Regions from separate parts of the Nisaea sediminum genome, predicted to be linked through region 1. Evidence: predicted binding sites of a transcription regulator. Region 1 holds the regulator's gene; the other holds the start of a gene.
The links. Region 1 encodes HrcA, which represses chaperone genes, less so after heat shock. Its sites were predicted from a motif close to GTTAGCACTCNCCNNNGGNGAGTGCTAAC; they were not measured.
Positions count from the first base shown of each region.

Region 2: groES (co-chaperone GroES) is a predicted target of HrcA. The motif match lies at 3,832-3,860, and genes of this name have one in related genera.

Region 1 is NZ_JACZCQ010000006.1:603,650-613,901, forward strand. Features, by position in the region: gene IG122_RS14865 (DUF2244 domain-containing protein) at 32-529, shown strand; gene dapB (4-hydroxy-tetrahydrodipicolinate reductase) at 545-1,342, opposite strand; gene IG122_RS14875 (PadR family transcriptional regulator) at 1,497-2,024, shown strand; gene dnaJ (molecular chaperone DnaJ) at 2,176-3,306, opposite strand; gene dnaK (molecular chaperone DnaK) at 3,438-5,387, opposite strand; gene IG122_RS14890 (DUF1848 domain-containing protein) at 5,567-6,442, shown strand; gene grpE (nucleotide exchange factor GrpE) at 6,479-7,120, opposite strand; gene hrcA (heat-inducible transcriptional repressor HrcA) at 7,255-8,298, opposite strand; gene rph (ribonuclease PH) at 8,475-9,206, shown strand; gene rdgB (RdgB/HAM1 family non-canonical purine NTP pyrophosphatase) at 9,210-9,845, shown strand; gene hemW (radical SAM family heme chaperone HemW) at 9,835-10,252, shown strand, end outside.
Region 2 is NZ_JACZCQ010000006.1:34,509-44,760, forward strand. Features, by position in the region: gene IG122_RS12145 (HAD family hydrolase) at 1-264, shown strand, start outside; gene IG122_RS12150 (sulfite exporter TauE/SafE family protein) at 310-1,059, shown strand; gene IG122_RS12155 (PAS domain-containing protein) at 1,074-1,649, opposite strand; gene groL (chaperonin GroEL) at 1,808-3,454, opposite strand; gene groES (co-chaperone GroES) at 3,472-3,762, opposite strand; gene IG122_RS12170 (Usg family protein) at 4,132-4,395, shown strand; gene IG122_RS12175 (COX15/CtaA family protein) at 4,489-5,556, shown strand; gene IG122_RS12180 (tetratricopeptide repeat protein) at 5,579-7,933, opposite strand; gene IG122_RS12185 (ArgE/DapE family deacylase) at 8,195-9,475, shown strand; gene rpmB (50S ribosomal protein L28) at 9,561-9,854, opposite strand; gene IG122_RS12195 (hypothetical protein) at 9,978-10,172, opposite strand.

The sequences.
Region 1 (10,252 bases):
AATCGCCATGCAACAGAGCCGGGCGCGAGAAATGGACAAATTCGACGATTCAGCGCCGGCGGGACGGGACGAGCCGGTCTTCGACGCCGTGCTCTATCCGCACAGGAGTCTTTCGCCCAGCGGTTTCCTCATCCTGATGCTCGCGATTGCCGGCTGCAGCACCGCGGTCGGTATTCTGTTCTGGATTGCCGGCGCCTGGCCCGTGGTCGGTTTCCTAGGGCTCGACGTGCTGCTTATCTATGTCGCCTTCCGTCTCAGCTACCGCGACGCACGGCGTTACGAGATCCTGAAGCTCACCGCCAGCGCACTCTCCGTGGAGCGTTTCGTGCGCGGACGCCGCGTGCTCGCCGAGGAGCTGCAGCCCTACTGGCTGAATGTGCTGATCGAGGAGGAGCGGAGCGGCCAGAACCGGCTCATTCTCCGCAGCCACGGCCGCACGCTCGAAGTCGGCGCGTTCCTGTCCCCGCCGGAGAAATCCGAACTCGCAGACAGTCTGCGCGCCGCCCTCGCCGGTCTCCGCCCGGCCTGACCGCTTCCCTGCCGTCTAGAGGCCGAGCACGTCCGGCATCGCGTAGAGCCCCGGCTCTCGCCCCGCCGCCCAGATCGCGGCACGCACCGCGCCGGAAGCGAAAATTTCCCGGCTGGCGGCCTTGTGGGTCAGCTCGATGCGTTCGTTGGGCCCGGCGAAAATGACCGTATGATCGCCGACGACGTCGCCGCCGCGCAGGGTCGCGAAACCGATCTGCCCGGATTCACGCGGCCCGGTGACGCCTTCGCGGGATAGCACGCCCTTCTCCTCAAGCGTCACGCCGCGGCCCGCGGCGGCCGCCTTGCCGAGACCAAGCGCCGTGCCCGACGGGGCGTCGACTTTGCGGCGATGATGCATCTCGACTATTTCGATATCGAAACTTTCATCGAGGGCCGCCGCGACCTTCTTCACCAGATCGAACAGCAGGTTCACGCCGAGGCTCATGTTCGGAGCGTAGACGAGCGGAATATGTTTTGCGGCCTGTGCGAGCTCGGCTTCCTGCTCCGTCGTCATGCCGGTGGTCCCGACCACGAACGCCGTCCCCGAAGCCGCGGCGAGTTTGGCGTGCGCCACCGTTGCCTCCGGAGCCGTGAAATCGATCACGACATCCGCCTCCGCGAAGACCGGCATGGCATCGGAAGTGGTTTTGGGAGTATCACCCTCGAAACCGGAAAGCTTCGCGATTTCAATACCTTCTTCGGTACTACCCTTGAGTACTGTACCTCCGGCGATGATTGCGCCTTCGGTCTGGTGCACCTGTTTCGCGATCATCCGGCCCATGAAGCCGCCGACACCCATGATTCCGATCTTCACTGCTGCCATTTCGAGGCCCTCCCGGCTCTCCTGCGATCCCTGCAAGGCGTAGCCGCCTTTTCCGCCCCTGTCGAGCCCGCAGGCGAGACATCCAGAAAATCCCATTCTAAGCTCTCGATTCCTATGATTTTTTATGATATATCGCGCTGATAAAATGTTTGAAATCAGCGATATCATTCTCGGTGCCTTGTCCAAAGGACCGGCGAACGGATACCAGATCCGGCGCCGGATCAATGCCGATTTCGCGCATTTCCAGAGCGTCAGCACCGGGGCGCTTTACCCCGCCCTCGCCAAACTGAAGGCACGCGGCGGCGTCACCGAGACCGGCACTCCGAACGCCCCTCTGGAGCAGCGACAGTTCGAAATAACCGACATCGGTCGTAACTTGCTATGTGAGCGGGTCGCGGCATCGGGTGCCGACGAGCGCCTCAGATCGGACTTTCTGGCTGCGGTCTATTTTTCCGATCTCGCCGGGCCGGGGGAGGTCGAGCGGCTGATGGAGGAGCGGGTCGGTGTCCTGAACCAGGAGATCAGGGCGCTTCTGGCCTTACCCTTGCGCGAGATGTCCAATACCGAGCGCTTCACGGTACGATACGCACTGGCGATCCGCCGGGCAGCGCTGGAGTTCCTCCGGCACGAGGGCCGCGCGATCGTCAATGCCATCGAAATTGAATCAAGATAATCAATGCATTAAAGAGTAATACCCAAAGGAATACCGGTGCTCCCGGTGCCCGACCGGATTTTCGCCAAGATAGCGGCCCTACCGATTTGGAAACAAAAACGCCGGCCTCGATGGGCCGGCGTCCTGTATCGGAGAGCAGCTCGAAAAGGGATCACTCCCTCAGGTCATCCCAGAGTTCTTTCACCTTGTCGAAGAATCCGGCCGACTGCGGGCTGGTCTTCTCGTTCTGCTCGCCGGCGAACTCCTCCAGCAGCTCGCGCTGCTTCTTGGTCAGGTTCACCGGGGTTTCGACCGCGACCTCGACATACTGATCGCCGCGGGCGGGACTGCGCAGAACCGACATGCCCTTGCCCTTGAGACGGAACTGCTTGCCGGTCTGAGTGCCGGGACCGACCTGGATGCGGGCACGCCCGCCCTCGATGGTCGGAACCTCGATCTGTCCGCCCAGTGCGGCCGTCGTCATCGGCAGGGGTACGCGGCAATAGACGTCTGCACCCTCGCGCTTGAAGATCGGATGCTCGGCGATGGAGAGGAAGAGATAGAGATCGCCCGGCGGGGTGCCCCGCGGTCCGACCTCGCCCTCGCCGCTGAGCCGGATCCGGGTGCCGTCCTCGACGCCCGCCGGGATGTTTACCGACAGGGTCTTTTCCTTCTGCGTGCGGCCGGCGCCGCCGCAGGTTTTGCACGGTTTCTCGATCCGCGTGCCGTTGCCGCCGCAATGGGGGCAGGTCCGCTCGATCGTGAAGAAGCCCTGCTGGGCCCGCACTTTGCCATGTCCCTGACAGGTCGTGCAGGTCACCGGATCGGTGCCTTTCTCGGCGCCGGATCCGTGGCACTCCTCGCACTGCACGGAACTCGGAATGTGAATCTCGGCCTGCTTGCCCTTGAAAGCTTCTTCCAGCGTGATCGACATATTATAGCGGAGGTCGGAGCCCCGGCGGTTGCCGCCACGCCGCCCGCCCATGAAGTCGCCGAACATCTCGTCGAAGATATCGGCGAAACCGCCAAAACCGGCACCGCCGAACCCGGCGCCTCCACCGGCGCCGCCCATGCCGCCCTCGAAGGCGTCGTGGCCGAAACGGTCGTAGGCCGCCCGCTTCTGCTCGTCCTTCAGGACGTCATAGGCCTCGTTCAGCTCCTTGAACTTGGCCTCCGCGTCCGGATTGTCAGGATTTCGGTCGGGGTGATACTGCATCGCGAGCTTGCGATAGGCGGATTTCATCTCCGCATCTGAAGCACCGCGCTGGACCCCCAGAACCTCGTAATAATCTCTTTTTGCCATGGCGCGTCATCGTCCCCGCAACGGTGTCGGCAGTCCGGCAAAGATGTGAACCGCCTGCCTTTCCGGATCGGAACCGGGCGGAGGACGATGCCAGGGACTGGTCATCGGCTCCTCCGCCCGAACCGTTGGGATCAGGCGGACTTGTTGTCGCGGTTCTGATCGTCGACTTCTTCGAAGTCCGCATCGACGACGTCATCGCTGGACGCGCTGTCGCCGCCCGCGGAACTCCCCGCGTCGCCGCCCATGTCCGGGCCGGCTTCACCGGCGGAGGCATCCTGCTGCGCCTTGTACATGGCTTCGCCGAGCTTCATCGAGGCCTGCTGGAGAGCTTCCATCTTGGCCTTGATCTCGGCCCCGTCCTCGCCTTCCATCGCGGTGCGCAGGGCGGTCAGGTGGCCGTCGATCTCACCCCGCTCGGCCTCGGAGATCTTGTCTCCGTGTTCGGCCAGCATCTTCTCGGTGCCATGGACCGCGGCATCGGCCTGGTTCTTGGTCTCGACCAGCTCGCGACGGGCCTTGTCGGACTCGGAATTGGCTTCCGCTTCCTTGACCATCCGCTCGATATCCTCGTCGGACAGGCCGCCGGAGGCCTGGATGCGGATCTGCTGTTCCTTGCCGGTGGCCTTATCCTTGGCCGAAACGTTGACGATGCCGTTCGCGTCGATGTCGAAGGTGACCTCGATCTGCGGCACGCCGCGCGGCGCACCCGGAATGCCGACAAGGTCGAACTGGCCGAGCAGCTTATTGTCGGCCGCCATCTCGCGTTCGCCCTGGAACACCCGGATCGTCACGGCGGTCTGGTTATCCTCGGCGGTGGAGAAGGTCTGGCTCTTCTTCGTCGGGATCGTCGTGTTGCGATCGATCAGACGGGTGAAGACGCCGCCCAGGGTCTCGATGCCGAGCGACAGCGGGGTCACGTCGAGCAGCAGGACGTCCTTCACGTCGCCCTTCAGAACGCCGGCCTGGATCGCCGCGCCGAGCGCCACGACCTCGTCCGGGTTCACGCCGCGATGCGGCTCACGGCCGAAGAAGTTCTTCACCGTCTCGACGATCTTCGGCATGCGGGTCATGCCGCCGACCAGGATCACCTCGTCGATCTCGCCGGCGGAGACGCCCGCGTCCTTCAGGGCCGCCTTGCAGGGCTCGACCGTCCGCTGCACCAGATCGTCCACCAGCGCCTCGAGCTTCGCCCGGGTCAGCTTGATGTTCAGGTGCTTCGGACCGGACTGATCCGCAGTGATGAAGGGCAGGTTCACTTCGGTCTGCATCGAACTGGAGAGCTCGATCTTGGCCTTTTCGCCGGCTTCCTTCAGGCGCTGCAGCGCAAGCTTGTCCTTGCGCAGGTCAATGCCGTTCTCTTTCTTGAACTCGTCGGCCAGATAATCGATCACGCGCTGGTCGAAATCTTCACCGCCGAGGAAGGTATCGCCGTTGGTGGACTTCACCTCGAACACGCCGTCGCCGATCTCCAGGATCGAGACGTCGAAGGTGCCGCCGCCAAGGTCATAGACCGCGATGGTGCCGGTATTCTTCTTGTCGAGACCGTAGGCGAGCGCGGCAGCGGTCGGCTCGTTGATGATGCGCAGAACCTCGAGGCCCGCGATCTTGCCGGCATCCTTGGTCGCCTGGCGCTGGGCGTCGTTGAAGTAGGCCGGGACGGTGATGACCGCCTGGTCGACCGTATCGCCGAGATAGGCCTCGGCATCTTCCTTCAGCTTGCGCAGGGTGAAGCTGGAGATCTGGCTCGGGCTGTATTTCTCGCCGCGCGCTTCAACCCAGGCGTCGCCGTTCTCGCCGGAGACGACCTTGTAGGGGACCAGGTCGTTGAAGCGCTTGGAGGCCTTGTCGTCGAAGCGGCGGCCGATCAGGCGCTTGATCGCGAAAAGGGTATTTTCCGGGTTGGTTACTGCCTGGCGCTTCGCGGCCTGGCCGACGAGACGTTCGCCGCTTTCGGCGAAGGCCACCATCGACGGCGTCGTGCGCGCGCCTTCGGCATTCTCAATCACTTTCGCGTCCTTGCCGTCCATGAACGCGATACAGGAATTGGTGGTTCCCAGGTCGATACCGATTACTTTGCTCATGTTTTCCTCGTCTTTCAGCAAACGTTGACGGCCTTCTCGAAGCGCCGTTCCCGTTCCCGATTGGTACGTTCAAGCCAACCGCTATATAGGCGTGGTGTGGCCGCGCTGCAACCAAGTGGAATAGGATTTCGCGACCCGCAAGTCCCATTAGAGCCAATTTTCCGGGAATCGGCGCCGATATGATCATCTCCGCGAGCTACCGCACCGACATCCCGGCCTTCTACAGCGCGTGGCTGAAGGCGCGGATCGAGGCCGGATACGCTCTTGTACCGAACCCCTACAGCGGCAAACCGTCACGGGTCGGGCTCCGGCCGGAGGAGGTGGACGGTTATGTCTTCTGGACCCGAAACGCCAGGCCGGCCCGGGCAATATTCGAAACCCTCGCCGCGGATCGCGTGCCCTTCGTCGTGCAATACACGGTCACCGGATATCCGTCCGCGCTCGAGCAGCGCGTTCCGCCGGTCGAGACCGCCCTCGCCGATATTGTTTCTTTATCGGAACGGTTTGGACCAAGGGCAGTGGTCTGGCGCTACGATCCGGTTTTCTGGTCCAGTCTCACGCCGCCGGATTTCCACCGGGAGACCGTAGCCCTCCTCGCCCGCGCGCTCGCCGGCAGTGTCGATGAAGTCACTTTCTCTGCCGCGCATATCTATCGCAAGAGCCGCCGCAACACCGAGGAAAGCGCCCGGCAGAGCGGCTTCGATTGGCGCGATCCCGGGCCGGAAGAGAAATCCGCGTTGTTGCAGGAACTCGCCGCGATCGCCGCGGAGGCGGGTCTTCGCCCGACGCTATGTTCGCAGCCCGAGCTTCTCGGCGGAGCCCTCTCACCCGCACGCTGCATCGACGCGGAACGGCTCGCGGATATCGCCGGACGCCCGCTCAAGGTCCGGCAGAAAGGCAACCGTCCGGGGTGTCTCTGCGCGGAATCCCGGGACATCGGCAGCTATGACAGCTGTCCACACGGATGCGTCTATTGTTATGCGGTCGAGAAGCGGGAGCGGGCGAAAACCGCCCTGAAGCGGCACGATCCGGCCGGTGAGGCGCTGCTGCCCTGACGCCGGCCGGATGATGAAGCGCTGGCGCGGAATGCGTTACGCCGTGGTGTCGACCGTTTCCTTCTTATCGTCCGGGCTCTTCGAGACCCCAACCATCGCGGCCCGCAGAAGGCGGTCCTGCAGCACGTAGCCCGGCTGCATCACCTGCACGACGGTGCCCGGCTCTGTCTTGGCGTCCGGAACCTCGAACATTGCCTGGTGCAGGTTGTAGTCGAACTTGTCGCCGAGCGGATCAATCTTGCGGATGCCGTGCTTCTCGAACACGCCGAGCAGTTCCTTCTCGGTCATCTCGACACCGATCACCAGGTTCTTCAGGGTGATGTCGAGCTCGTCGCGGTCTTCCGGCGCGGATTCGAGCGCCCGGCGCAGATTATCGGACGCGCTGAGCAGATCCCGGGCGAAATCGGTGATCGCGAACTTGCGCGCCTGCGCGACATCGCGCTCCGCCCGTTTCCGCGTGTTTTCCAGCTCCGCGAGCGTGCGGATCAGCTGATCCTTGAGCTGTTGAACCTCGTCGTCGGCGCGATCATCGTCGGCCTCCGCGTCGCTATCCTCGTTCTTCAGGCCGCCCATCAGCGCGTCCATGTCGAGAATCCCGTCATCCGGATTGACAAGCGGCTCGTCGCCCGGCGCGTCCTGGTTGGCGTGTTGCTCGGTTTTCTTGCCTTGTTCGGCCATCGGTCTGGCTCTTTCCCGTCTAGAGATCCTGAAAGTCAGGCCCAAATGTGGGCGGCCGGAATGGGAAATCAATCATTCCGGGCCCGGAGCGCCTGCTTTAGCGCGGCTCGGCCCCCGGATCAACGCTCCTCTGATCAGCCAATGACGCGGCCGATCAGCCGTGCGGTGTAATCGACCATGGGAATGATGCGGGCGTAATTCATCCGCGTCGGTCCGATTACGCCAATGGCACCGACCACACGCTTCTTCGTATCCCGGTAGGGCGAGAGGATCATCGAGCAGCCGGTATGTTCGAATAGCTGGTTTTCCGCCCCGATGAAGATCTGCACGCCGTCGGCATCGCCCGTCGCCTGCAGCAGCTTCAGCATGCCCTGCTTCTGTTCGAGCTGGTCGAACAGCAGGCGGATCCGCTCCAGATCCTCGACCGCAGAGACATCCTCAAGCAGGCGCGACTGGCCGCGCACAATGAGCGAACCGTCGTCGGGCCCACCCGCCAGCAGCGCGAGACCGTCCTCGACCACGCGCGCCGTGAGCTCGTCGAGCTCTATCCTGCGGTGCTCGATCTCCGCCTTGATGGACTTTAGCGCCTGATCGAGCGAGGCTCCGTGGAAGCGGGTATTCAGGAAGTTGGTCGCCTGCACGAGCGCCGAAGCCGGAAGATCGACAGGCAGCTCGATCACCCGGTTCTCCACCAGGCCGAGCTCGTTCACCAGCACGACGAGCGCCCGTCCGGCAGCCAGCGGCACGAATTCGATGTGGCGCAGCGACGGCTCCGATTTCGGGGAGATCACCAGACCGGCGCAGGACGAAAGGCCGGCCAGCGCGCGCGTCGCCTCGTCCAGAACCTCGTCATAACCGCGGCCATTCGCGGCGAGCAGGGAGTCGATCTTGCCCCGCTCTTCCTCGCTCAGGTCGCCGCCGATCTCCAGCAGCCCGTCGACCACGATGCGCAGGCCACGCTCGGTCGGCAGCCGGCCAGCGGAGGTATGTGGGGCGTAAAGCAGGCCCGCTTCCTCGAGATCGGCCATGACATTGCGGATCGTTGCCGGGGACAGCACCTCGCCGAGGCGGCGCGAGATCGTCCGCGAGCCGATCGGCTCGCCCGTCTCTACATAAGTGTCGACAATCTGTTGCAGGATTTCCCGCGAGCGGGCGTTCAGAGCCCCGATGCCTGACATGTGTTCCATGACGGAAAATCTAGGGAGCCCCCGTCGCACCGTCAATGCGCCTTGAATGATGGACGTACCGTGCCGCCGATAGTAGGTTGCGCGCGATTTCGAACAGACGATCCAGAGACCGGCATGGACCCGCAGGACGCGGGCCTATCAGGCCGGATACCGAAGAGGAGACTTCCATGGCCGGAACCGCCGAACGCCCGTCCGGGCGCAGCCCCGACCAGATGCGCAACGTCATTCTGGAGCCGGGTTTCGCCAAATATGCCGAGGGTTCCTGCCTCGCCAGATTCGGCGATACCCATGTGCTCTGCACCGCGTCCGTCGAGGACCGCGTGCCGCCGTTCCTGCGCAATTCCGGCAGCGGCTGGGTGACCGCGGAATACGGCATGCTGCCGCGCTCTACCCACACGCGGACCGACCGCGAGGCCGCGCGCGGCAAGCAGAGCGGACGGACCCAGGAAATCCAGCGCCTGATCGGGCGCTCGCTGCGCGCCGTCACCAATCTGAAGGCCATGGGCGAGCGGCAGATCAAGGTCGATTGCGATGTGCTGCAGGCGGACGGCGGCACCCGCACCGCCTCGATCACCGGCTCTTTCGTCGCCCTGCATCTTGCTTTCCAGAAGCTGGTCAAGCTCGGCGCGCTGCCCGAGGTCCCGCTGATCGACCATGTCGCGGCGGTTTCCTGCGGCATCTATAAAGGCACCCCGGTGCTCGACCTCGACTATATCGAGGATTCCGGCGCCGAGGCCGATGCCAACTTCGTTCTGACAGGCAATGCCGGGATCGTCGAGATCCAGGCGACGGCGGAAGAGGACCCGTTCGGCGACGAGGCCTTCACCGAGATGCTGAAGCTGGCGCGCGCCGGGGTCGCAGACCTGGTCGCGCTGCAGAAAAAAGCCATCGAGGGCTGAGCAATGGGCCGGGCTTTTACCGATAAGAAGCTGGTCATCGCGAGCCACAACCAGGGCAAGCTGCGGGAGATCCGGGATCTGGTCGGCCCGCTCGGCATCGAGGTGGTCTCCGCCGGCGAGCTCGGGCTGCCGGAACCGGAAGAAACCGGAACCACCTATATCGCCAACGCGGAGCTGAAGGCCTGCGCCGCGGCGGAACGGTCCGGCCTGCCGGCGCTGGCGGACGATTCCGGGCTGAGCGTGACCGCGCTGGACGGCAATCCGGGGATCTACTCCGCGCGCTGGGCGGGACCGGAGAAGGATTTCTCGATCGCCATGCGCAAGGTCGAGGACGCGCTTCAGGAAAAGGCCGCCGCCGGCAACACGGATCGTTCGGCCGCCTTCGTCTGCGCGCTCACGATCTGCTGGCCCGACGGACATACGGAATCCGTCGAGGGCCGCGTGTGGGGCGATCTCGTCTGGCCGCCGCGCGGCGCGAACGGCTTCGGCTACGATCCGATGTTCGTCCCCGAGGGGCACGAGAAGACCTTTGGTGAAGTCAATTCGGATTGGAAACATTCCGTCAGCCATCGGGCCGTCGCCTTCGAGAAGCTGCTGAAGCAGGTCGGTCTCGACGGCACCTCAGGCGATGCCGGATAAGGCAGAGATGGAGCGCGCGGCGGCGGAGCCGTTCGGGGTCTATGTCCACTGGCCCTTCTGCCTCTCCAAATGCCCCTATTGCGACTTCAACAGCCATGTCTCGGCGCGGATCGACCACGCACGCTGGCGCGCGGCGCTGAAAACCGAGCTTGCGCATTTCCATGCACTGGCGCCGGAACGGACCGTTTCCAGCATCTTCTTCGGGGGCGGCACGCCGTCGCTGATGGAGCCGGAGACCGTCGCCGCCGTGATCGACGAGATCCACCGGCTCTGGCCCTGGCGCAACCAGGTCGAGATCTCCCTCGAGGCCAACCCCACCTCGGTCGAGGCGGAGAAGTTCGCCGCGTTCCGGGAGGCAGGGGTCAACCGGGTCTCGCTCGGTATCCAGGCGCTGAACGACCGGGATC
Region 2 (10,252 bases), 570 kb from region 1:
ACCTTCCGCGAGACGCGCGAACGTTTCGGCTTCCTCAAGGATTTCGACGGCGTGGCGGTCTCCGGCGAGGAAGGCATCATCAAGCCGGATCCACGGATCTTCGAACTTTGCATCTCGCGCTTCGGCCTCGTTCCGGAACGCACGCTCTTCGTCGACGATTCGTCGCGTAACATCGCGGCGGCGGACGAACTCGGCTTTCGGACCCATCACTTCGTCAGCGAGAGCGCGTGCCTCGAAGCCTTCAGGAAATGCGCGCTTATCTAGGGTCTGCCGATTGCGGTGTCCCCCGGAGCGGGTAGACTGCCGCCCATGCAATACGATCCGGCCCTTCTCGCGGCCATCACCGGAACATTTCTGCTCGCAGGGACCGTCAAGGGCGTGATCGGCCTCGGTCTGCCGACCGTCACGCTTGGCCTCATGACCCTGCTGCTCGATCTGCCGAGCGCCATGGCGCTTCTGGTCGTGCCTTCTCTTGCCACCAATATCTGGCAAGCCTCCGTCGGCGGGAACGCGCGGGCCATCCTCGCAAGGATCTGGCCGTTCCTCGCCACCGCGACACTGACGATCTGGATCGGCGCCCAGGCGCTGAGCCGCGTCGATCTCTCCTATCTCTCCGCCCTGCTCGGCCTGCTGCTGGTCGCCTATGCGGCCAGCGGCCTCGCGGGGTTCCGGCTTTCCCTCTCGCCAAGGAGAGCACGCTGGAGCGGCCCGCTGTTCGGAACGGTCAACGGCATCCTGACCGGAATGACCGGATCCTTCATGGTCCCCGGCGTCCTCTATCTGCAGGCGCTGGGCCTCACCCGCGACATGCTGGTGCAGGCAATGGGAATGCTCTTCCTCCTGTCGACCGCGGCCCTCGCCCTCGCGCTCGGGCAGAACGGCCTCGTGAGCGCCGAACTCGGCATGGTCTCGGCATTGGGGCTGGTGCCGGCGCTCCTCGGCATGGTGCTGGGGCAGAAGATCCGCAGCCGTCTTTCCGAGGATCGGTTCAGACGGGTCTTCTATCTCGGAATTTTCGTGCTCGGTCTCTACATCGCCGCGCGCGCGATAGAGCTCTGACCCCGACACATAGCTCAAACGTGGCGGCGCCAGAGTTCCCGGCCGCTCGAGATGAGGGTCTGGTCGAACATCGGGCCCCTGGGCTCGCCGGCCTTCCGGGGCTCAACCTCCTCCTCATACCTGCTGCGGAAGACGTTTATGAAGAGGATCATATCGACCGTCCTGCCGTCCGCCGCGAGAGGAAAGAGGACGCGCCGCACCTTCAGGAAATTCTTGTCCCGAAACTCGAACACACTGTCACTGACGACCGGACTCGTGGCGGTCAAGACGGAGCGGTAAAGATCCAGGAGGAAGGCACCGTAGTCGCCGAGCTTGATTTCCCCGACATCCTTGCCCGTGAAATCCTCACCGAAGATGTTGTTCAGGTGAGTGCCGAGAAGCCGGTAGCGAAACGCCTGTCCGCCTTCGAGCACGTCAATGAGGCCTATATGGGGGAGCAGATCCGGGATCTCCGTCGGATCGATGTCCCGCCGTCCCGGCAATCCACCTGCAGACTTCTTGCTCCGCCAGTAAGCGATCAGCCGTTCGATCCGATCCTCGATCGGAGGAACGATCTCTTCCAGACGCCCTGCAGACGCGTCACCCTCCATATCCAGCGACCAATCCCGAAAGAGAAAGTTCAAGTCACGGAATGCAGCCCGACCACCCTACCAAAATTTTGATCTGACGCAAATTTTTGCCAGAGAACGACAAAAAACCCTCCAGGGAGCTCCCTGGAGGGTTTCTTGGATTTATGCGGAAGGCTGACTTAGAAGCCCATGCCGCCCATGTCCGGCATGCCGCCACCCGGCATGCCGCCGCCGGCACCTTTCGGTTCCGGCTTCTCGGCGACCATCGCTTCCGTGGTGATCAGCAGACCCGCAACGGAGCCGGCGTTCTGCAGCGCGGAACGAACGACCTTGGCCGGGTCGATGATGCCGGCCTTCACCAGATTGGTGAATTTGCCCTTCTGCGCATCGAAGCCCCAGTCGGTGTCCTTGGACTCGAGCATCTTGCCGACGATGACGGAACCATCTTCACCAGCGTTCTCGGCGATCTGACGTGCCGGGACCTGGATGGCCTTGCGCACGATGTTGACACCGATCTTCTGGTCTTCGTTTTCCAGCTTGATCTTGTCGAGAGCCTTGACGGCATAGAGCAGGGCGGTACCGCCGCCCGGAACGATGCCTTCCTCGACCGCGGCGCGGGTCGCGTGCATCGCGTCGTCGACACGATCCTTGCGTTCCTTCACCTCGATCTCGGTGGCGCCGCCGACGCGGATCACCGCGACGCCGCCAGCCAGCTTCGCGAGACGCTCCTGGAGCTTCTCACGGTCGTAGTCGGAGGAGGTTTCCTCGATCTGCGCCCGGATCTGGTTGCAGCGGGCCTCGATGTCCTTCTTCTTGCCGGCGCCGTCGACGACCGTCGTCTCGTCCTTGGAGATCTGGACGCGCTTGGCGGTGCCGAGCATGTCGACGGTAACGTTCTCGAGCTGGATGCCGAGGTCTTCGCTGACGACGGTGCCACCGGTCAGGATGGCAATGTCTTCCAGCATGGCCTTGCGGCGATCGCCGAAGCCCGGAGCCTTGACGGCGGCAACCTTCAGGCCGCCACGCAGCTTGTTGACGACGAGCGTGGCGAGCGCTTCGCCTTCGACGTCCTCAGCAATGATGAGGAGCGGCTTGCCGGACTGCACGACCTGCTCGAGAACCGGCAGCATCGCCTGCAGGTTGGAGAGCTTCTTTTCGTGCAGCAGGATGTACGGGCTTTCCAGCTCGCAGGTCATCTTGTCGGCGTTGGTGACGAAGTACGGGGAGAGATAGCCGCGGTCGAACTGCATGCCCTCGACAACGTCGAGTTCGGTGTGCAGGGACTTGGCTTCCTCGACCGTGATCACGCCCTCGTTGCCGACCTTCTCCATCGCCTTGGCGATCATTTCGCCGATTTCGGCTTCGCCGTTGGCGGAGATGGTGCCGACCTGAGCGACCTCACCGGAGGTGGAGATCTTCTTGGCGCGCTTCTGGATATCGGCAACGACGGCCTCGATGGCGGTGTCGATGCCGCGCTTCAGGTCCATCGGGTTCATGCCGGCGGCGACGGCCTTGGAGCCTTCGCGCACGATGGCCTGAGCCAGAACCGTAGCGGTGGTGGTGCCGTCACCGGCGATGTCGTTCGCCTTGGAGGCGACTTCGCGCACCATCTGTGCGCCCATGTTCTCGAACTTGTCGGACAGTTCGATTTCCTTGGCAACGGTCACGCCGTCCTTGGAGATGCGCGGGGCACCGAAGGACTTGTCGAGAACGACGTTGCGGCCTTTCGGGCCCAGGGTAACCTTGACGGCATCCGCGAGCACATCCACGCCCTTGAGAAGGCGGGCGCGTGCATCGGTGCCGAACTTGACGTCTTTAGCAGCCATGATGGATCAGTCCTTTCTTAGGATTCCAGAACGCCCATGATGTCGGACTCTTTCATGATCAGCAGTTCTTCACCGTTGATCTTGACCTCGGTGCCCGACCATTTGCCGAACAGAACCTTGTCGCCGGCCTTGACGTCGAGCGGCTGGACCTTACCGGTCTCGTCGCGCGCGCCGGAGCCAGCGGCGACAACTTCGCCCTGCATCGGCTTTTCCTTGGCGGAATCGGGAATAATGATGCCCCCGGCTGTCTTCTCCTCGCCTTCAGTGCGACGGACAACAACCCGGTCATGCAATGGCCTGAACTTCATGCCATAACCTCCGAAAAACTCGTCTGAGTGACGTTTTCTAACTGAGCGCTCGCCGTGGCGAACCTAATTATTAGCACTCACCAACGGCGAGTGCTGACGATGTAGGGAAGCGCGAAACCACTGTCAAGGAATAGCCAAGCGAGTCTGGAAAAATTTTCGGACCGAGAAGAGGCGGGACGCGGTCCACACGAGACCGGCAGATGGGGCCGCCGGGGAGGATTTCCAAACGGAATCTTGCGGAATAGCGGTGAGAGACCCCTAGCAGCAATCAAACCGATTTGCTGCTAATCAATTGATTTTATTTAGTTATTGCGAGGCGCCGCTGTTCTACATCAAAATTTCCGCAATCACAATTGATGGAGTTCATGAATGTCGATTGAGCCTGTCGTCCTGTTCGAGCGCCGCGTGACGACCGCGGAAATTCTCTACCGCATGCCGGACTATCCGGATCTGCTGCAAAGCTTCGTCTGGCAGACACACGACGTCGTTCCGAAATTCCCGCGTCTGAGGCGCTTCCTCGATCATTGGCGGCTCAATATCGAAGCGCAGATTCACTCTGTTCAGATCTGCGCCGGCTCCCTGACCGGGACGGCCAACTTCAACGCCGCGGACATCGAATTCCGGCTTCACTGACACCACCCGCGCGGGTGCGGCATTGCATCCATTTGACCTCCGCCGCACCCGACGCCACATTCCGCCGGTCGTTTTGTCCAAACGGAGAGTGGCGTGAACCCGTCCAGCCCGTCCTACAGCCCCGCCCTGCCGGAACACGCCGCAGCCGACCGGTCCGTCGCCTACTGGCTCGCCGGGGTCGCCGTCATGGTGTTTCTGATGATCGTGATCGGCGGCATCACGCGGCTGACCGAGTCCGGCCTATCGATGGCCGAATGGCGCCCCTTCATCGGCTGGATCCCGCCCCTGAGCGAGGCGGAATGGTATCGGGTCTTCTCGCTTTATCAGGACACGCCGGAATTCCAGAAGGTCAATTCCTGGATGACCATCGAGGACTTCAAGCAGATCTTCTTCTGGGAATATCTGCACCGCGTCTGGGGGCGGCTGATCGGAATCGCCTTCGCCGCCCCGTTCCTGATCCTCGCCGTCTTTGGCAAGATCCGCCGCGCGCTCTACCCGCGGCTCGGCCTGCTCTTCCTGCTCGGCGCCCTGCAGGGCGCGATCGGCTGGTGGATGGTGAAGAGCGGCCTGGTCGACAATCCGGCGGTCAGCCAGTACCGGCTCGCGATCCATCTCGGCGTCGCCTTCGCCATTCTCGGCGTGCTGCTCTGGACCGTACTCGGCCTGCTCCGTCTCCCCGGTGAAGGGGACAGGCACCTCAGGCGCCATGCCGTCGCGGTGCTGCATCTGATCGCCCTGACGGTGATCGCGGGCGCCTTCGTCGCCGGGCTCGATGCGGGCCTGATCTACAACACCTTCCCGCTGATGAACGGGCATGTCGTCCCGCCGGACTACGCCTTCGCCGAGCCGTTCTGGATCAACATCTTCGAGAATCCCGCGACGGTGCAATTCAATCACCGCGTCATTGCCATCCTCACCTTTGCCGCGATCGTCTGGCTCCTGGTGCGGGCCATGCGTTCCGAAGACCTTGCGCCCCGCACCCGGCTTGCCGTTCACGCGCTTGCGGGGATGGGTGCGATACAGGTCGCACTCGGGATCTCAACCCTGCTCGCCCAGGTCCCGGTATGGCTCGGCGCGGCGCATCAGGGCGGCGCGGCGCTAACCTTCGCAGCCGCGGTCTGGGTGCTTTTCGAATTGTCGGGTCCGCGCGGCGCCCGCTGAGCGACGCCTCCGCCGGCGGACCTCAGTCCGTGCTCTTCCATTCCGCAAGGAAGCGCCGGAACGCGTCGCGCCCGACCTTCGCGACCATATCGACCTGATCGAAGGACCGCGGTTCGGGCAGGTAGGACAGAACGGCCTCCATGAAACGATCGGCATCCTGCGTTTGCGGAGGCTCGCCGTCGAAGGAGACATAGAGCGGATTGCGCAGGGCCCACTGCCTGCCCGGGCTCCAGAGCCTGCTGCGAACGATCTGCTCCGCAAGATCCCGAACGCTGTTCCGGCTCTTCAGCCGGGCCGGGTAATGACCCGTTTTCGCGCGCTCTTCCTCGTTGTAGTCGAGAACGATGCAGCCGAACCTCTGCGGATCCACCAGAACCTCGCTGTCATCCAGACTGCCGGTCGACATGAGGACGAAATCCACCAGCCCGTTGTCCGTCATCGGCAGACGCGGAAACCAGAAGCCTTTCAACACATCCGCCGTCGCGAAGAACAGCTGCGGCTGCAGATTATCGATCCGAAGCCCGTTTGGCAGACGCGTGAACAGCCGTGACGGATCGGACGGGATGGAATCAAGCGTCGGGCCTGCCGCGTTGAAATAGATCCGCGCGGAACTGTTCCCCGCGAAGACCCGGACCATCTCCTCCGGCGATATGCTGAGAGACCCGTCGGCGGCGATCATGCCGTCGAAAACTGGTTCCGCCGCCTCCCCGGCAACCCAGAGATCGACGGTGAAGGCCGCTTTCAGACCGGCTGTCTCCGCCCGTTCCAAGAGGTAGGCCATCGAGCCGTCGGAGAAGATATAGTCGGCCACGAGACCGATGAAGTCCGCGCCCTCGTCGCGTGCCAGAAACATGGACGCCCAGTGACTGAGGGACAGCGCCTGATAGGAACTTGCCTGGAGACCCGATTGCAGGATCGGGCTCACATTGAGGAAGACCGTCCGGTGCCGGCCGCAAAAACTCCGGAACACCGGATCGGCCTGCAACCGCTTCCAGTCTTCCGGCGTGGTGAAGAAATGGAATACCGTCTCGCCGGTCTCCCAGAGCTTGCGGTTCCGCGCCCCGAACAGCGACGGCAGGCTGTATTTCAGCCACATGTCGACATATTTCGCCCCCCAGACGGGCAACGAAATAATGCGCCGCTTGCTTGAGCTCCAGCTGTGAGGCTGTTCCTTGTAAGCGGTCAGCAGACCGAGAAGCAGCTTCAGCTTCCTGAAATTGAACTGGCTGTCCGGATCGCCGCCGAGCGCCGGATCGAGCAAGTCCGCGAACCGGGCGCAGTCCTCGATTTCTCCCTGGAACAGCAGGAAATACAGGAACAACAGACACCCGATATCGTGCTCCATAGAGGGGTCGCGTCGCTCGAGGCCGTCCCTGACCTCCCGGAAAAAACGCAGCAGCTCGACCTCTGTCGCTCCCAGATCCCCCATCGCAAAGGCCATCTCCGCGAGGAAGAACCGCATCTGCGGAGAGCGCCCTGCCCCGAGCCGGACGCGGCGCAAGGCCTCGACCGCCCGCGCGGCGAATTCGCGTCCCCGACGGTGCCCCGCCAGCAACTGGATCACCAGCATCCAGGCGCGCGGATTTTCCCGGCCGCACATCGCCGCCGCAGTGGCCGCGAAACTGGGGTCCTCGTGCTTCCATTCGGCGTCGACCATCCGCTGCCACAGGATCGGCTCCGCAGGCGCCAGGATCAGTGCCCGTTTCAGCATGGGCGTCGCCTCGCCGCCGCGCCGCCGGCTCCACAAGAGGTCCTGGTAGGCGATCCAGCCCTGCGGATCCCTCGGCTGCAGGATCTTGCTGAACCGCCGGTAAAGCTTCTCGGCGCCGTTGACGTCGTTTGCATTCTGATAAAGTTGAGCCAGCGGCAGCATATCTCCGGAAAGTTCCGGCGACACGACAAGCGACCGCTTCAGATCGCTGCGCGCGGACCCAACATCGCTTTGACCGAACTGGATCTTCGCGCGGATGGAAAATGCCTGGCTGGAGAAATCACCGAGGATGACGTTCCGCCGGGCATGAACGAGAGCATTCGTCGCCGCGCCGCGCGCCGCCAGGAATTTCAGAATCCTGAGCTGCGCACCGCCGGATTGCGGATGCGCCAGGGCGGCTCGGCGCAGAGCGCGATCCGCTACATCGGCCTGCCCCACATTCTCGGCCGCCTCGGCGAGCCGGAACTGCGCCAACTCATCCGCCGGCTTGGCACCTGCCACCGCCTTCAGGATCTGGAAGGCCGATGCATGGTTCCCGCCGGCGAGCAGTACGATACCGGTCAATTCATGGGCGTCGATATTGTTCGGATCGGCGGCGAGAACGTCCTGCAGAAGCCTGGCGGCCGCCGCCAGATCGTTCGCCCGGTAGGCGCGGACGGCCCGCAAGTAGGTTTCACGGAGGGCCTTCCGGGAATCATCCGAAGCGTGAATCGGGGAATTTCCAGCCGTCAAATCCGTGCTCGCCATGCTTGATTATGAATCGAGACATTTGCCACAGCGCAAACGATGCGACAGGATCGAACGGTGATCGTCCGATTGCAACCCACACGTAAGCGACTTCCCACCGGCGATGGCTCTCCCTGTTCGACCTGCGACGGCAGACCGAACCGGACGAGGCCGATCGCAAGACCAGTTGAAGGATTGAGCATGCCAGACCAGAGCGTTGCGACCGCTATCCTGCGGGCGGTAGATGATGGATTCGACGAACAGCTTCAACTGAGCCAGGAACTGGTGCGCTGCCCTTCCACGCGGGGTCAGGAAGCGACTGCGCAGGATCTGATGGCGCGCGCCGCCCGGGACTTCGGCTACGCGGTCGACATGTGGCGGATCGACCCGGACGAAATCTCGAAACATCCGGGTTTCTCGCCGGTCGATGTGTCCTACGAGAACGCCTATACGGTCGTCGCCTCCTGGCGGCCGGAGACCCCGAAGGGCCGCTCGCTGATCCTGAACGGACATGTCGACGTGGTTCCGATCGGCCCGGAGAAGATGTGGACCCGGGCGCCCTTCGGCGGCGAGATCGACGGCGACTGGATGTATGGCCGCGGCGCCGGCGACATGAAGACCGGCACGGTGAGTGCCCTCTATGCCCTCGAAGGATTGAGGCGCGCCGGTTACAGGCCGGCGGCGCCGGTGCATTTCGAGTCCGTGATCGAGGAGGAATGCACCGGCAACGGCGCGCTCTCGACCCTGGTGCGGGGCTACAAGGCGGACGCGGTGCTGATCCCGGAGCCGACCGGGGAGCGCCTGACCTCGGCGCAGGTCGGCGTCGTCTGGATGCGGGTGAAGGTCGCCGGGATCCCGGTGCATGTCGCCCATGCCGGCAGCGGACAGAACGCGATCGAGGCCTGCGTGCCGCTCTGGAACGCACTGCACGAGCTGGAGGAAGAGTTCAACCTGCCGGAAAACAAACACCCGGCCTTCGCCGACAACCCGCACCCGGTCAATGTGGTGATCTCGCAGATCAAGGGCGGTGACTGGACCTCCAGCGTGCCCGCCTGGTGCACCTTCGAGGTGCGCGTCGGCCTCTATCCCGGGGTCGATCCGGCGACGATCCAGAAGCGGCTGACCGAGACGATCGCCACCGCCTCCAGGTCCCATACCTTTCTCGCGAACAACCCGCCCGAAATCGAATGGCAGGGCTTCCTGTCGCCGGGCTACGTATTGCCTGAGGGCACGCCGGGCGAGGCGCTGCTCGACCAATGTCACGAGACGGTGTTCGCCAACCAGGCGGGCCGCCGCGCCTCGACCGCGCTGACCGACTCGCGCTTCCACGGGATCTACAACAAGACCCCGGCCTATGTTTACGGGGCGATCGCGGAGAATGTGCACGGCTTCGACGAGCGGGTGAACCTGCCGTCGGTCCGGCGCGTGACCGCGGCAATGGCGCTTTTCATCGCCGACTGGTGCGGACTGGAGAAGATCTAGCCGGGTCCCGGCCCTCGATATCCGCACAAAAGAAAAACGCCCGCTTGAAGCGGGCGTTCTCATAAGTCTGAAAGACGGGAAAGCCTTAGGCGGCTTTCGCGGCAACGGCCTTCTCGATGCGCCGCTTCAGCGCGCGGGCGTCGACGCCGAGCTGCGCAGTCTTGGCTTTCATCAGGAATTCGTCGAGACCGCCATTATGCTCGATGGAGCGGATCGCATGCGTGGTGAGACGCAGGCGGACCATCTTGCCGAGCGCATCGCTCATCAGCGAGGTCTGCTGCAGGTTCGGAAGAAACCGGCGGCGCGACCTGTTGTTCGCGTGGCTCACATTGTTGCCGGTCTGGACACCCTTACCGGTGATTTCGCAACGACGCGCCATTTCTCTAATCCTCGGTCAACTCGATAGAATTGCTTTTCGCGCAGCCGAGGCCGCACGAGGAAGCAGGGCATATACGCGAGGCCCTTTTTCCCGTCAAGGGGATTCCGGGGATTTTTCGAGCCTTCAGACCTGCTTTTCGAAGCCTCTGACCGCGCGGTCGAAGATCTCCGTCATGGTCGTGCCACCCGTCGTTTCACCAGGCTTGCGGGCGGCCAGCCTCAACTTGTCGAGGCCGGTCCGTCTTTTCGCCTGGATCGACCTGCGTGCGCGGTCGAGCTCCACTACCGACGGCCGGGTTTCTGTCATCTGCTTACGCATGCGATTCCTCCTCCGGTATGGATTGACTACTGCCTATCTCATATCGGGCGGATATGCCGGATTTCAACGCATCGCGCCGA